DNA from 4 places in the Streptomyces sp. NPDC127092 genome. Region 1 is predicted to be linked to each of the others. Evidence: riboswitches for the same ligand, from Rfam matches in the RefSeq annotation. Region 1 holds a riboswitch; each other region holds the start of a gene.
What was found. A riboswitch is a leader RNA that binds a small molecule or an ion and turns the genes downstream of it on or off. The one in region 1 is predicted to bind cyclic di-AMP.
Positions count from the first base shown of each region.

Region 1 (3,884 bases):
CATGCACTTGAAGCCGTTGCGCTGGGCGAGCTCGACGGCGTCCAGGGTCTCGGTCAGCGAGCCGATCTGGTTGACCTTGACCAGGAGGGCGTTGGCGGAGCCCTCCTCGATGCCGCGGGCGAGGCGCTCCGGGTTGGTGACGAACAGGTCGTCGCCGACCAGCTGGACCTTGGAGCCGAGCTTCTCGGTGATGGTCTTCCAGCCGGCCCAGTCGTCCTCGAACAGCGGGTCCTCGATGGAGACCAGCGGGTACGCGGAGACGAGCTCCTCGTAGTACTCGGTCATCTCGGCGGCCGAGCGGGACTTGCCCTCGAACTCGTACGAGCCGTCCTTGTAGAACTCGGAGGCGGCGACGTCGAGCGCGAGCGCGATGTCCTTGCCGGGCACGTAGCCGGCCTGCTTGATGGCCTCGAGGATGAGGTCGAGAGCCTCGCGGTTGGAGCCCAGGTTCGGGGCGAAGCCGCCCTCGTCGCCGAGGCCGGTGGACAGGCCCTTGGTCTTCAGGACGGACTTGAGGGTGTGGTAGACCTCGGTGCCCCAGCGCAGGGCCTCGGAGAAGGACTCCGCGCCGATCGGCGCGATCATGAACTCCTGGATGTCCACGTTGGAGTCGGCGTGCGAGCCGCCGTTCAGGATGTTCATCATCGGAACGGGCAGCAGGTGCGCGTTCGGGCCGCCGAGGTAGCGGAACAGCGGCAGGTCGGAGGCCTCGGAGGCGGCGTGCGCGACGGCGAGGGAGACGCCGAGGATGGCGTTGGCGCCGAGCGAGGACTTGTCCGGGGTGGCGTCCAGGTCGAACATCGCCTGGTCGATCAGGCGCTGCTCGGTGGCGTCGTAGCCGACGAGCTCCGGGCCGATCTGCTCGATGACGGCGAGAACGGCCTTCTCCACGCCCTTGCCCTGGTAACGGTTGGGGTCACCGTCGCGGAGCTCGAGGGCCTCGAACGCACCGGTGGAGGCACCGGACGGGACGGCAGCACGGCCGGTGCTGCCGTCGTCGAGGCCGACCTCGACCTCGACCGTGGGGTTGCCTCGGGAGTCCAGGATTTCCCGGGCTACGACGACGTCGATGGACGGCACGAGCATCTCCTTCTGGGATGTGACGCTGGTTGTGACGCATGCGGCAAGGTCTCGTACGCCTTGCGACACGAGCCTAACCGGCTCGGGGGCTCCGGCCAGCCGGGCGCCCGCCCCCTGGGACGAAAAAGGACCCAAGGGCATGCATCTGGGGGCGAAAGACCTCTTACCTACTCACGAGTAGGGTGCGGGGCAGAGGAAACCCCGGCCCGGAGCGCACGGGGGAAGGGCACTCCGGACCGGGGTGGTCACTCACCGCGGGAGGGTCGGCAGGCTCACTTGAGGTGGAGCTGCTGGCCCGGGTAGATCAGGTCGGCGTCCTCGACGACGTCCTTGTTCAGCTCGAAGAGCTTGGCCCAGCCGCCCTTGACGCCGTGCGCCTGGGCGATCTTGCTGAGGGTGTCGCCGGCGACGACCTTGTACTCGCCGTCACCCTTCTTGACCTTCTTGCCGGTCGGCGTGGTGACGGTCTTCTTGGCGTCGGCCTTCTTCGGAGCGGTCTGCTTGGGGGCGGACTGCTTCGGGGCCTGGCGCTGCTCGCTGCGGGTCGTCGGCTGCTCGGTGGAGCGCTGCGGAGTGGTGCTCTCGGCGGAGCCGCCGCTGTACGTGGCGCTGGAGAGGCCCACGCCACAGCTCGGCCACGCACCCTTGCCCTGGCCCGCGAGGACCTTCTCGGCGATGGCGATCTGCTGCGACTTGGAGGCCTGGTCGGCGGTGGGGGCGTAGGCGGTGCCGCCGTACGCGGCCCAGGTGGAGGCCGAGAACTGCAGGCCGCCGTAGTAGCCGTTGCCGGTGTTGATGGACCAGTTGCCGCCGGACTCGCACTGGGCGACGGCGTCCCACTCGGAGGCCGTGGCGGCCGAGGCGGTGCCGGCGGCCATCAGCGGGGCCGCGACGGCGACGCCGGCGGCACCGGCGAGCGCGATGGCGCGGGTGGCCTTGGAGGAACGGCGGTGTTTGCCCTTGCCGGAAAGCAGCATGGAAGTTCTCCTCACCGACGCCTGCGAGGTGAGCTGTCGGGTTCGGGCGAGTGAGCTGCCCGGCCGCGTGTCCTGGCACGCGGCTTCACCCCAAGCCGGTCTTCGGCCGTCTGTCTCAACGGCCGGGGCCGGCACTTACCTTGGGTCCCCCGCTCCTGCCTTCGGCGCTTGCGCGACGACTGTTCCCTCCGTCCGGCGGCAGGATTCGGCGTACCGGTCGGCGGGGCCCGCGGTGGCGAGCGGTCACGACCGTAGACACACACCCGGGAGAAGTTCAAAGGGCATCAACCCGGGAAAATCGCCCCTACTTGCACCCCGTCAGGAGGCGTTTACGCAGGTGAGGGGCGACGCCGGCAAACTTTGCGGTCGCGACACGCCAGTTCGAGAAGAGAGACCCATGTCTCACTTACACAGAACGGACATTCAGCCCCGAACTACCCCTTGCCCACGAGCTCGTCGAGCTCCAACTCAAGGCTCTGACCAGGGATGATGAGGTCGGGGTCGGATCCGACGGTCTTCTTGTTGGCGTCATAGAGGGCGGTCCAGCCGCCGGCGAGGCCGTTCTCCTGCGCAATGCCCGACAGGCTGTCACCCGGCTTGACGGTGTATTCGTCCGCCTTGTCCGTGTTGTCGGTATCCGCCGAACCCTCGGCACCCTCACCGGTCTTGTCGGCCGCGGTCGGGTCCGGGGCCGCGTGGCGTCCGGATTCGGGCGAGGTGTCCGTCATGCCCGGTTCTTCTGTCGCGGCGTCACCCCGGTGCTTGCCGGTGCCGGGAGCGGTGGTCGCGTCCGGCGTTCCCGAGGTGCCCGGCGTGACCGACGTGTCGGACGTTCCCGGCGTTACGGGCGTACCGGGCGTCGCGGGAGTCGCGGGCGTGGTCGTGGTGCCGGCCGAGGGAGTGCCGGACGCCGGGCTCGTCGGGGTGGCGGGCGTCGCCGGAGCGGTGGTCGAGGCCGAGGGCTCCGGAGTGGTCCCGGCGGAGCCGGCGGGCAGGCCGTCGGTGCGGTTCGACTCGGGGCGGGGGCCCGTGGACTCCTTGGCGGGCGTGCCGGGGCCGGGGTCGACGCCGGGCGCCTTGCCGTCGTTGGTCAGTCCGGCGATCGGGGCGCAGGTGGCCCACTGGTTGTCGCCGGCCGCGAGCGCCTTGTCCGCGACGGCGATCTGCTGGGCGCGGCTCGCGAGGTCCGCGCTCGGCGCGTAGGCGAGGCCGCCGTGGCGCTCCCAGCTCTCCTGGGTGAACTGGAGTCCGCCGTAGAGCCCGTTGCCGAAGTTGGCGCTCCAGGCCCCGCCCGACTCGCACTCGGCGACGCGGTCCCACGTGGCGGCGTCGGCGGCGGAGGCGGAACCCGTGGCGAGCAGCGGCAACGCCAGGGCCGAGCCGGTCACACCCGCGGCGACGACGATGGCGGGGGCCTGGCGGGGTCTGCGGTGTCGTCCGTTTCCGGAGCGCATGCGGAATGCCCTTTCGCGTGACAGCTGAGACTGCGGGTGAAAGTAGCGGCATTCGAACGTGAGTCACAAGCTGATGCAGCGCAGATCACGTAAACATCACAGTATTGACGGGATGTCAGTCAGGGGGCGGGGGAGAATTCCACCGGAAGCGTGCGAAGTCCGCGCATGATGAGCCCGCCGCGCCAGCGCAGTTCCGCCGGATCGGCGCCAAGTCGCAGATCGGGCAGGCGGGTCAGGAGCGTCGCGAGCGCGGTCTGCCCCTCCAGGCGCGCCAACGGCGCTCCCAGGCAGTAGTGGATGCCGTGCCCGTACCCGAGGTGCTGGTTGTCCCGCCGCGCGAGGTCCAGGGTGTCCGGCCCGTCGAACCGCGCCG
Region 1 covers NZ_JBHXFE010000011.1:49,797-53,680, forward strand. The annotation lists gene eno (phosphopyruvate hydratase) at 1-1,086, opposite strand, end outside; gene ACFWJO_RS11825 (transglycosylase family protein) at 1,353-2,057, opposite strand; cyclic di-AMP (ydaO/yuaA leader) riboswitch at 2,061-2,234, opposite strand; gene ACFWJO_RS11830 (transglycosylase family protein) at 2,492-3,511, opposite strand; gene ACFWJO_RS11835 (cytochrome P450) at 3,631-3,884, opposite strand, start outside.

Region 2 (3,884 bases), on a different contig from region 1:
CGCGCTTCTCCGACAAGCCCATCGTCTATCAGGAGGACCTCGAGCCGGAGCTGGCCCCCTGGCGCGCCTCCAGCTGGTCCAGCGCCAGCGGAATGCGCGTGATCGAGGTCGGTGCGACGCAGTACGCCACCGGTGACTTCACCTGGGCGGACGACCGGGGGCGCGAGCTGTTCGTCCGCAACGCGGCCGTGCTCATCGCGGGCAGCTACCACCTCGTGATCGTCATCGGGCCCGAAAGCCGGCGCGACGAGGTCGGGAAGGTCCATGACCACGTCCTGGGGACGTACCGCAGGGCGACGTGAGCGCCCTGGCTCCCGGGACCGAGCCCCGTGCGTACCGCGTGGTGCAGGAGGCGCCGACCGACGTGATCACGCACGCCCTCGTCGTCCGGGCGGCCGGCGCGCTGACCGGCGAAAGGCCCGCCGTCGCGTTGAGGTACCGTCGACCCGCCCCAACAGCACGCCCTGACCACCCCGTTCGGTTCGTCGCGCGCCACGGGCCGAGCCCAGACACGTCGAGGAGACGCGACCATGACCCGTGCGGACGGACCGCGGCCGGCCCCCGAAGCGATACCGCTCGACCTCCCCGTGGACGGGACGACGCTCCGCGTGCTGCGCTTCGGCACGGGTCCGCGGACCGCGGTCGCCGCCCACGGCATCTCGGCCTCGGGGATGTCCTTCGCGGCCGTCGCCCGGCACCTGCCGGCGGACTGGTCGCTGTACGCGGTCGACCTGCGCGGCCGCGGCGGCAGCTCGACCGCCTCCGGTCCGTACGGCATCGACCGGCACGCCGCCGACCTCGTGACGGCGGCCCGGGCCTGGGGCGACGGCGGGCCCGTGGTCCTGACCGGCCAGTCCATGGGCGCGTACGTGGCGCTGCGCGCCGCCGCCCGGGCGCCCGGCCTCTTCGAGCGCCTCCTGCTGATCGACGGCGGCCTGCCGATCCCGCTGCCCGCCGACGCGGACCCCGACGCGGTGCTGGCGGCCAGCCTGGGACCGGCGCTCGCCCGGCTCTCGATGACGTACGACAGCGACCAGGCCTACGTCGACTTCTTCCGCGCCCACCCGGCGCTCGGGCCGCACTGGAACGCGGACATCGAGTCGTACGTCCGCTACGACCTCACCGGCCCCGAAGGCGCCCGCCGTTCCCGGGCCCAGGAGGCGGCCGTCCGACAGGACGGGCGCGAACTCCTCACCGGCGCCGCGTCGTTCGGCACCGACCTGGCGGGCCTGAAGGTGCCCGCCCTGCTGCTGCACGCGCCGCTCGGGCTGCTCGGCGAGGCCCCCGGCATGCTGCCGCCCGCGCTCGTCGACCACTGGACCGCGCAGGCGCCGAACCTGACCGCCGAGTTCGTGCCGGACTGCAACCACTACACGATCCTCATGGGCGAGCCGGCCCGCCTGGTCGCGGAACGGCTGGTGGCGCCGCACGGCCGCGCCTGACGCACTCCATTGCAGGGCAAAACGGACGATGTCCGGTTATTCCCCTGCAATGCCGGAATGCGGATCTGATTCCACAAGCGGGTATTTCGCTCTCCAGTAAAGGGCCCGGTCGGCGCGCGTGATCTGAATCACGCCGGACCGGGCCCTCCTGCTGCTGGCGGAGCGTCAGGTGCCGTATTGCGGAAAACGGTTGGTGCGGCGACGCGTACCGGGCGGAATGATCCTTTCGTAATTCCTGCTAGATCAATTTTCCGCAAGGAATTCCCGCCTTGTTTTCCGGATTTGTTTTCGCATAGCGTCGCCCCGCAACCGGACGGAAACGCCGAATCCTGCCGCCGTCCGGGCGACCGCACTCACCACACATCCGGCAGGAGCGGGGGACCCAGGTTTGCCGCCGGTCCCGGTCTCCGGGGACGGCTCGGGGTGAAGCCGCGCACGCCGCGGCCGGGCATCTCCTGCCCGAACCCGACAGCTCACCTCGCAGGCGGAGGAGAGGAACCCGCCATGCGTGGACACGGCAAGCACCGCCGCCCCAAGAACGTCCCGCTCACCCGCGGCATCGCCGCCGTGAGCCTCACCGGCAGCGCCGCCCTCGCGCTTCCGCTGGCCGGAGCCACCAGCGCGGCCGCGGCCGCTCCGCAGGGCACGCACTCCGTCGCAGTGGCAAAGCCCGCGGTTTCGGCGGCCCTCCAGTCGGTCACGGCGAACGCCTCGAAGGCGGCCTCCCGGGTCGCGCCGGTGAAGTATTCCGTAGTCGCCGGCGACTCGCTCTCGAAGATCGCCGGGAAGTACGGGGTGAAGGGCGGCTGGAAGAAGCTCTACCGCGACAACCGGAAGGTCGTCGGCAAGGACCCCGGTCTCATCCGGCCCGGCCAGAAGCTCTCCGTCGCCGCCACCCGGACCGCGCCCCGCCCGGCGGCCCCGGCCCCCGCCACCCGCGCCTCCGTCACCACGCGCTCCGCCGCCTCCGCCCCGGCCCCGGCCGTCAAGGCCGCCGCCACCGCCGCCACCAAGGCCGCGTCCGCGAGCACCGCCGGCTACACGTACGCCGACAACCTCGAGGGCTGGATCCGCGAGTCCCTCGACATCATGGCCCGCGAGGGCATCCCCGGCACGTTCGACGGCATCTACCGCAACATCATGCGCGAGTCGTCCGGCAACCCCCGCGCGATCAACAACTGGGACTCGAACGCCCTCGCCGGCACCCCGTCCAAGGGCCTGCTCCAGGTGATCGACCCCACCTTCCAGGCCTACCACGTCGCGGGCACCGCCAACGACCCCTACGACCCCGTGGCCAACATCACGGCCGCCTGCAACTACGCCGCCGCCCGCTACGGCTCGATCGACAACGTCTTCGGCGCGTACTGACCGACCGGTTCACCGCCACGGCACGGCCGGGCAGCCCTCAGGGGCCGCCCGGCCGTGCCGTTCCCCACCGTTCCCGCACGTCGATGAAACCTTCCGGCCGTCTCTTCCGTCCTCCCCTGCGGGAGCCGTTCGGGACGAAGACGCTGGGAGTGGGCACCGCATGGGGCTGAAGGGCAAGTACACCGCACACATAGCCGTGGTGGCTTCGGCGGTCGCGATCGGTCTGGCCTCGTGGGGGGCCGCCGCGCTGACGGACACCGAGGCCGAGGCCCGGGCGGGGGAGCGGCAGGAGCAGCGGGTGCCGGCCGGGGACGCCAAGGGCCCGGCGCAGGTGCCGCCGGTGAAGGTCCCTCAGAGCATCGCGCACGCCGCCGAGGCGGGCGGAACGTCGGTGAACATCACCATCGACGACGGTCCCGACCCGCGGTGGACGCCCCAGGTGCTCGACATCCTCAAGGAGAACGACGTCAAGGCCGTGTTCTGCATGGTCGGTCCGCGGGCGAAGGAGTTCCCCGAACTGGTCAAGCGGGTCGTGGCCGAGGGACACCGGCTCTGCGACCACACCGTGTCCCACGACACCACCATGGACAAGAAGCCCGTCGACTACCAGAAGCAGCAGATCCTCGACGCGAAGCGGATGATCGAGGAGGCGGCCGGCGGAGCGAAGGTGGAGTACTACCGCGCCCCCGGCGGCGCGTTCACCCCGAACAGCCGGCGCATCGCCGCCGAGGCCGGGATGCGGCCGCTCGGCTGGAACGTGGACACCAAGGACTTCGAGCTGCCGGGCACCGGCGCCATCGTCAACACGGTGAAGCAGGAGCTGTCCAACGGACCGACGATCCTCTTCCACGACGGCGGCGGCGACCGCGCCCAGACCGTCGCGGCGCTGAAGCAGGTGCTGCCGTGGCTGAAGGAACAGGGCCACCCGACCAGCTTCCCGGTGCGGACCACGCCCTGAACCGCCGGACACCGCCCGGGCGGGCAGGGTCCGGGCCGGACCCCGCCTGAGGACCGTCCGGCGGACCAGGGCCGGGGGACGCCTCCTAGTGACCTGGTTCGGAGATCCTGTCGCAG
Region 2 covers NZ_JBHXFE010000051.1:56,550-60,433, forward strand. The annotation lists gene ACFWJO_RS31980 (protein kinase) at 1-302, shown strand, start outside; gene ACFWJO_RS31985 (alpha/beta fold hydrolase) at 531-1,442, shown strand; cyclic di-AMP (ydaO/yuaA leader) riboswitch at 1,753-1,942, shown strand; gene ACFWJO_RS31990 (transglycosylase SLT domain-containing protein) at 1,947-2,810, shown strand; gene ACFWJO_RS31995 (polysaccharide deacetylase family protein) at 2,971-3,768, shown strand.
Region 2: linked by a shared signal. The riboswitch ahead of ACFWJO_RS31990 (transglycosylase SLT domain-containing protein) and the one ahead of ACFWJO_RS11825 (transglycosylase family protein) in region 1 are both predicted to bind cyclic di-AMP.

Region 3 (3,884 bases), on a different contig from region 1:
GTGGCGGCAAGTTCCCCAAGGGCCTGGTGCTCCGGCTCTTCGCCTACCTGGTCGCCGGCCACCTCTTCGCCGCGTTCCTCTACCTGCTGTTCGCCCTGGGCGCGCAGAACCAGTAGGGGAGCCTCCTCAGGGGGCTACGCGCCGGTGAGCAGCCGCTCGCGCAGCCGCTCGCGGGTCTCCGGGGCGAGCCGCAGGCCCTCCGTCAGGTAGGCGTCGACGGAGCCCCAGGTCTCCTCGATGGCGTCGAAGGCGGCCCGCAGATACTCCACCCGCGCGTCGAAGAGCGGGCTCAGCAGCTCCATCACGTCGGGCGACATCGCGTCCGGAGCGGTGGAGCTGCGCTGCACCTTGTAGCGGCGGTGCGGGGCGTTGGACTTCAGGTAGTCCTCCTCGATCGCCTCGCGCTCCACGCCGACCGCGAGCAGCGAGATCGCGATCGCCAGCCCGGCCCGGTCCTTGCCGGCCGCGCAGTGCATCAGGGCGGGGACGCTGTCCTCGGCCATCGCGTGCAGGATCCGGCTGTGCTCGGCGGTCTTCCCGACGACCATCTTCCGGTACGAATCGGACATCCGGGCGGCGGCCTTGCCGTCGCCGAGCAGCTCGCGCAGCTGGACCACGTCCCCGTTGCGGACCAGCTTCCAGAACTCCTTGCCGTCGGCGGGGTCGCTCAGGGGTATGTTCACGTTCCGCACGCCGGGGAGGTCGACGTCCGGGCCCTCGATGCTCCGGTCCGCCTCGTTGCGGAAGTCGAAGACGGTGTGGAGGTCCAGGGTGGCGAGGAACTCCGCGTCCTCGGTCGTGGCGTGCGCCAGGTGGCCGCTGCGGAAGAGTCGCCCGGGGCGCACGGACAGGCCGTCCACGGTCGGCAGTCCGCCCAGGTCGCGGAAGTTGCGTACGCCGGTGAGCTCGGGCTCGGTCGTCGCTTGCGTCACGGTTGCTCCTGCTCTCGAGATCGGTTCCTGGGGCAATCATCATGGCTGGAACGCTCCGCCCACACCCCATCGGGATGGAATGCGCGATCTGTCCGAATTGACTGATTGGACATAAGGCGCCCTGGTTGCAGGGGAGATGGGCTCCGGGGCGTGAGGAGCGTCATACACGTGACGGACCGTGGCTGATCGTCTTTTTCAAATTCCCTTGGGCAAAGGGAAATCGAAGGGGCGTCATCGACGGAGGGTGACCGGAATTCCGGTCGGAATTCACGCGGCAAACGAATCCGTGGAACCTGTGGCTTGTTCCTGTCGTCTCCGCTCGTCTAGCGTCGCGCTCACTCCGGACGGACCGCCTCATCCTGCCGCCGACCGGAATCCGCACCCACCCGTACACGGCAGGAGCGGGGGACCCAGGTAAGACGCCGATCCCTCCGAAGGACGGCTTGGGGTGAAGCCGCGCGACCACGCGGCCGGACATCTCCAGTCCGAACCCGACAGCTCACCTCGCAGGCGACGGAGAGGAATTCGCCATGCCCGCGAAGGGTAAGCACCGCCGCCCCAAGGCCAACCCGATCACCCGCGGGTTCGTGGCCGCCGGCACCGGAGGCGCCGTCGTCGCCCTCCCGCTGATCGGCGCCACCGGCGCGCACGCCGCCGAGCAGGCCGCCCCCGCCGCTCCGCAGCAGGCCGTCGCCGCCGCTGCCCCCGCCGTCGCGACCCCCGCCAAGGCCCCGGCCAAGGCGAAGACGTACACCGTCGTGCGCGGCGACTACCTGTCGAAGATCGCCACCGAGCACCACCTCGCCGGCGGCTGGCAGAAGCTCTACCGCGACAACCGCCAGGTCGTCGGCGACAACCCCTCGCTGATCCTCCCCGGCATGAAGCTCACCCTCGGCGCCAAGAACACCGCCAAGGCCACGCCCGCTCCCAAGGCCGCCGCGCCGAAGGCCGCCGCCCCCAAGAGCTCCGCCAAGAACGGCGACGACGCGCCCACCCGCGCCTCCCGGGGCAGCGAGCGCGCCTCGGCCCCGGCCGCCGTCTCCTCCTCGGACTCGGCGTCCTCCTCCTCGTCGTCCTCGTCCGCCGGCTCCTCGTCGGCCGGTGCGGCCAGCTCCTCCGGCTGGGTCGCCCCCGTCGGCGGCGGCATCTCCACCCCGTACCGGGCCTCCGGCTCCATGTGGTCCTCCGGCTACCACACCGGTGTCGACTTCATCGCCTCCTCCGGCACCTCCGTCCGCGCGGTCGGCCCCGGCACCGTCTACTCCGCCGGCTGGAGCGGCGCCTACGGCAACGAGGTCGTCATCCAGCACGCCGACGGCACGTACTCCCAGTACGCCCACCTCTCCTCGCTGTCCGTCTCCGCCGGCCAGTCCGTGAGCGGCGGCCAGCAGATCGGCCTCTCCGGCTCGACCGGCAACTCCACCGGCCCGCACCTCCACTTCGAGATCCGCACCGGCCCGAGCTACGGCTCCGACATCGACCCGCTGGCCTACCTGCGCCAGCACGGCGTGGGCATCTGACCTCACGTCAGCACCGGCCTCACCGGACGGCGCCCCGGAGGCCCGGCACACCCGTGCCGGGCCTCCGGCGTATTCCGGCTTGGTGGAATCTTTATCGGTGGCATATGTCACCCACCGTCAACCCCTCCTTACGGTCGCGTAGGTCACATCCCGAGGGGAAAGATGTGCTCCCGTGGCAGACGATTCGAGATCAACAGACAAGAACGCATTCGGGTCGTACGCGGCGATCGGTGACAGCTTCACCGAGGGCGTCGGAGACCCCGGGCCCGACGGGACGTTCGTCGGCTGGGCGGACCGGTTCGCGGTCCTGCTGGCCGACGAACTGCCGGAGCACGAGGACTTCCGGTACGCCAATCTCGCCGTACGGGGGCGCCTTCTCGACCAGATCGTCATGGAGCAGGTCCCGCGGGCGAAGGAACTCGCCCCGGACCTCGTGACCTTCTGCGCGGGCGGAAACGACATCATCCGCCCCGGCACCGACCCGGACGACGTCGCCGAGCGCTTCGAGCGCGCGGTGGCTGACCTCACCTCCGCCGTCGGCACTGTCATGGTGACCACCGGCTTCGACACGCGCGACGTGCCCCTCCTCAAGCACCTGAGGGGCAAGATCGCCACGTACAACGGGCACGTCCGGGCCATCGCCGACCGGTACGGCTGCCCCGTGCTCGACCTGTGGTCGCTGAAGTCCGTCCAGGACCGCCGCGCCTGGGACGAGGACCGGCTGCACCTGTCACCCGAGGGCCACACCCGGGTCGCGCTGCGCGCCGCCCAGGTCCTCGGCAGGCGCGTACCGGCCGACCCGGAGCAGCCGTGGCCGCCGCAGCCGCCGCGCGGCACGCTGGAGGTCCGCAAGGACGACATCCACTGGGCCAGGGAGTACCTGGTGCCGTGGATCGGGCGCCGGCTCCGCGGCGAGAGCTCCGGCGACCACGTCGAGGCCAAGCGCCCCGACCTCATGCCGCTCTAGGGAGCGGGGCCGGGATTCCGGCCGAGGGCGCGCTCGCGCGTCGACGCGGTGAAGGAGGCCGAGGGTGGCGGTGCGACCCTCGGCCTCCTCTTCTGTGCGGTGCCGGGCGGGGTGAGGAGCTGAAGGCCGGGGTGAGGTGCTGAGGGCCGGGGTGTGCGTGTCCGGTCCGAAATGTGATGACTTGTCTGATAATCATCATTCGTGTACGTCCGTCGCATCCTCACGGCTCTGTTGCTCGCCACCGCCGCGCTGTGCGCCACGGTCCCTCCGGCGGCCGGAGCGGACACCGGCCGGGGAGGCGGCGCGGCCGCCGGAGGGGGCACCGCCTCCGCGCCGCGTGCCGCGCCCCCGACCTCCTTCACCATCGCCGGCCTCGACCTCCACGACGCCCAGATCGCCAGGTTCGGCGACACCTACTACATGTACGGCTCGATGTACGGCTGCGGCTTCGAGTGGTACGTCAAG
Region 3 covers NZ_JBHXFE010000001.1:172,380-176,263, reverse strand. The annotation lists gene ACFWJO_RS00635 (DUF6126 family protein) at 1-116, shown strand, start outside; gene ACFWJO_RS00630 (tyrosine-protein phosphatase) at 135-932, opposite strand; cyclic di-AMP (ydaO/yuaA leader) riboswitch at 1,306-1,458, shown strand; gene ACFWJO_RS00625 (peptidoglycan DD-metalloendopeptidase family protein) at 1,463-2,452, shown strand; gene ACFWJO_RS00620 (SGNH/GDSL hydrolase family protein) at 2,625-3,419, shown strand; gene ACFWJO_RS00615 (hypothetical protein) at 3,621-3,884, shown strand, end outside.
Region 3: linked by a shared signal. The riboswitch ahead of ACFWJO_RS00625 (peptidoglycan DD-metalloendopeptidase family protein) and the one ahead of ACFWJO_RS11825 (transglycosylase family protein) in region 1 are both predicted to bind cyclic di-AMP.

Region 4 (3,884 bases), on a different contig from region 1:
GGCCCCACGCCCGAGGAGATGGAGCGCGCCCAGGCCCAGTTGGAGCGCGAGTGGCTGGACCGGCTCGGCACCGTCGCCGGCCGCGCCGACGAACTGTGCCGGTACGCGGTGCTCTTCGGCGACCCGCAGCTGGCCTTGACCGCCGTCGACCGGGTCCTCGACATCACCGCCGAGGAGGTGCAGGAGGTCGCCAAGGCCCGGCTGCGCCCGGACAACCGCGCCGTCCTGGTCTACGAGCCGGTGGGCGACACCGCCGAGGAGACCGACAGCGACGAGGAAGAGGGAGCGGACCGGTGACCGACGCCGCCACGTCTTTGACCAGCATGACCTTCCACCCGCAGCCCACCCCGGGCGAGGCGAAGCCCTGGGCCTTCCCGGCCCCGGAGCGCGGCGCGCTCGACAACGGCCTGACCGTGCTGCGCTGCCACCGCCCCGGCCAGCAGGTGGTGGCCGTCGAGATCTTCCTCGACGCCCCGCTGGACGCCGAGCCCGAGGGCCTGGACGGCGTCGCCACGATCATGGCGAGGGCCCTGTCCGAGGGCACCGACCAGCACTCGGCCGAGGAGTTCGCCGCCGAGCTGGAGCGCTGCGGCGCCACGCTGGACGCGCACGCCGACCACCCCGGCGTACGGGTCTCGCTCGAGGTGCCGGTCTCCCGGCTGCCCAAGGCGCTCGGCCTGCTCTCGGAGGCGCTGATCGCCCCGGCGTTCGCCGAGTCCGAGGTCGAGCGGCTGGTGCGCAACCGGCTGGACGAGATCCCGCACGAGACGGCCAACCCGGCCCGCCGTGCCGCCAAGCAGCTCTCCAAGGAGCTGTTCCCGGCCGCCTCGCGCATGTCCCGGCCGCGCCAGGGCACCGAGGAGACCGTCGCCGCGATCGACGCCGCCGCCGTCCGCGCCTTCTACGACGCGTACGTCCGTCCGGCCGCCGCCACCGCCGTCGTGGTCGGCGACCTGACCGGCGTCGACCTCGACAAGGTCCTCGCCGAGACCCTGGGCGCCTGGAGCGGCAAGCCGGCCGCGCCGCGCCCGATGCCGCCCGTCACGGCCGACGACACCGGCCGGGTCGTCATCGTGGACCGGCCCGGCGCTGTCCAGACGCAGCTGCTCATCGGCCGCGTCGGCCCGGACCGCCACGACAGCGTGTGGGCGGCCCAGGTGCTCGGCACGTACTGCCTCGGCGGCACCCTCACCTCCCGCCTGGACCGCGTCCTGCGCGAGGAGAAGGGCTACACGTACGGCGTGCGGGCCTTCGGCCAGGTGCTGCGCTCCGACGGCGCCGGCAACGGCGCGTCGATGCTCGCCATCAGCGGCTCGGTCGACACTCCCAACACGGGCCCGGCACTTGACGACCTGTGGAAGGTGCTGCGCACCCTGGCCGCCGAGGGCCTGACGGACGCGGAGCGCGACGTGGCCGTGCAGAACCTGGTGGGCGTGGCACCGCTGAAGTACGAGACGGCCGCGTCCGTCGCCGGGACGCTGGCCGACCAGGTCGAGCAGCACCTCCCGGACGACTACCAGGCGCAGTTGTACGCGCGGCTGGCCGAGACGGGCACGGTGGAGGCGACCGCGGCCGTGGTCAACGCCTTCCCGGTGGACCGGCTCGTGACGGTCCTGGTCGGCGACGCGGCGCAGATCGCGGAGCCGGTGCGGGCGCTCGGCATCGGTGAAGTGACCGTCGTCAGCGGCTGATTGAGCCGCCGCACCCGGTTTCGAGGACCCTGACGACCCGGTTAGTCAGGGTCCTCCCGTATGTCCCTATTGCCAAGGAGTGTGATCTTCTGCCCTGTGGCATGTCTTACAAACTGGGCTGTCTGTTTGGCGATTGACAGAAGATCGGCCTAGCGTCGACCCGGCTGTCCGGCCGTTGCACGACGCCGCATCCGCGGCAACGGACAGTCATCGCCGAGTCCCCGCAAGGCGCGAGCCTGGGGAGCCGGGGACCCACGCGCAGTCCCTGGGGTGAATCGGACGCCTTCGCTCAGGCGGAGGGGCCCGTAGGAGACCTTCCTGCTCCGAACCCGTCAGCTAACCCGGTAGGCGAGAGGGAAGGAAAGGATCAGCCACTACATGGCGTTCACCCGTGCCACCGGGAAGCATCGTGGTCCGAGCCGGCTGGCTCGTCGAGGCGCCGGCATCGCCGGCGTGGCGACGCTCGCCACCACCGGTGTGATCGGCACCCTCGCCTCCCCGGCGCTCGCCGCCGACACGGACGACACCTCCCTCGAGGACACAGGCCTCACCCAGGTGATCGCCGAGGACTCCCTCGCCGAGCGCGTCGACGCCCAGGCCGCCGCCCAGGAGAAGGCCGCCGCCGAGGCCGAGGCCCGCGTCAAGGCCGCCGCCGAGGCGAAGCGCAAGGCCGAGGCCCGCGCCAAGGAGATCCGCGAGGCCAAGGAGCGCGCCGCCCGCGAGGCGGAGCGCAAGCGCCTCGCCTCCTTCCAGCTCCCCGTCGCCGGCTCGTACGTGACCACCGGCTACAAGACCGGCGGCTCGCTCTGGTCCTCCGGCAGCCACTCCGGCATCGACTTCCACGCCGCCTACGGCAGCAAGGTCGTCTCCGTCGGCTCCGGCACCGTCGTCGAGGCCGGCTGGGGCGGCGCGTACGGCAACAACATCGTGATCCGGATGAACGACGGCACGTACACCCAGTACGGCCACCTCTCCGCCATCACCGTCCGCGTCGGCCAGAAGGTCACGCCGGGCGAGCAGATCGGCGTCTCCGGCTCGTCCGGCAACTCCACCGGCCCGCACCTCCACTTCGAGGCGCGCACCGGCGCGGACTACGGCTCCGACATCAACCCGATCTCCTACCTGCGCGCACGCGGCGTCAACGTCTGACGCACCCCGTACGGACATCCGGCACGGGCGTCCGGCGCGGGCTTCCGGGGCGCGAATCCCGCGCGGTCCGGCGCGCGCATCCCGCACGAAAGCCCCGGCTCGAAACGAGCCGGGGCTTTTTGCGTTCTTTGTCACCGGGCGGCATCGGAAATTCCGCCGTCCTGCAATAGAGTCGCCGGACAGGCGCCGCCCGACGGGGGTTTAGCGCGGACGAATTCGGAGGTCGGACATGCGCATTCCCGCGCACTCGGTATGCACGGCGATCCGGGACGACATCGTCTCCGGGGTGTACGCGCGGGGCGCCAGACTGACCGAGGAACAGCTCGCCCGCCGCTACGGCGTCTCCCGCGTCCCGGTCCGCGAGGCGCTGCGCACCCTGGAGTCGGAAGGCTTCGTCGTGACCCGCCGGCACGCCGGCGCGCATGTCGCCGAGCCCACCGTGCAGGAGGCCGCCGACCTGCTCGACATGCGCTCCCTGCTGGAGCCGCTGGGTGCGGCCCGGGCCGCCCAGCGGCGCACCGACGCCCACCTCAAGGTGCTGCGGGGCCTGGTCAGACTCGGGCAGGAGCGGGCCAGGAGCGGCCGCGGCGAGGACCTGGCGGCGCTCGGCGGCTGGTTCCACGAGACCCTCGCCCAGGCCTCGGGCAGTCCGCCGCTCACGACGCTGCTCACCCAGCTGCGCCACAAGATCGCCTGGATGTACGCGCTCGACCCGGCCGAGCGGCCCGCGGAGTCCTGGGCCGAGCATGGGGCCATCGTGGACGCCGTCGCCCGCCGCGACGCGGAACGGGCCCGGGCGCTGACCGCGCTGCACGTGGAGCGCGCGGCCCCGCTGTACCGGCTGAAACAGGCGGACCGGCCGCGTGTGAGGGTTTCGCAACATGCCGTAAACAGTCCGGGACCGCGGAATTAACGCGAGGGTCGTATACAAAGAGCCGGGAATTCTTTCCCGCTGTTCCGTGCTGCCCTGAATCGGAATTCCATGGCGCTTCGCTCCCGTCCATGACTTCCGGGCGGGCGGCAATACGGCAATACCCATTGCTG
Region 4 covers NZ_JBHXFE010000037.1:21,803-25,686, reverse strand. The annotation lists gene ACFWJO_RS27065 (M16 family metallopeptidase) at 1-297, shown strand, start outside; gene ACFWJO_RS27060 (M16 family metallopeptidase) at 324-1,691, shown strand; cyclic di-AMP (ydaO/yuaA leader) riboswitch at 1,893-2,057, shown strand; gene ACFWJO_RS27055 (M23 family metallopeptidase) at 2,070-2,840, shown strand; gene ACFWJO_RS27050 (GntR family transcriptional regulator) at 3,070-3,753, shown strand.
Region 4: linked by a shared signal. The riboswitch ahead of ACFWJO_RS27055 (M23 family metallopeptidase) and the one ahead of ACFWJO_RS11825 (transglycosylase family protein) in region 1 are both predicted to bind cyclic di-AMP.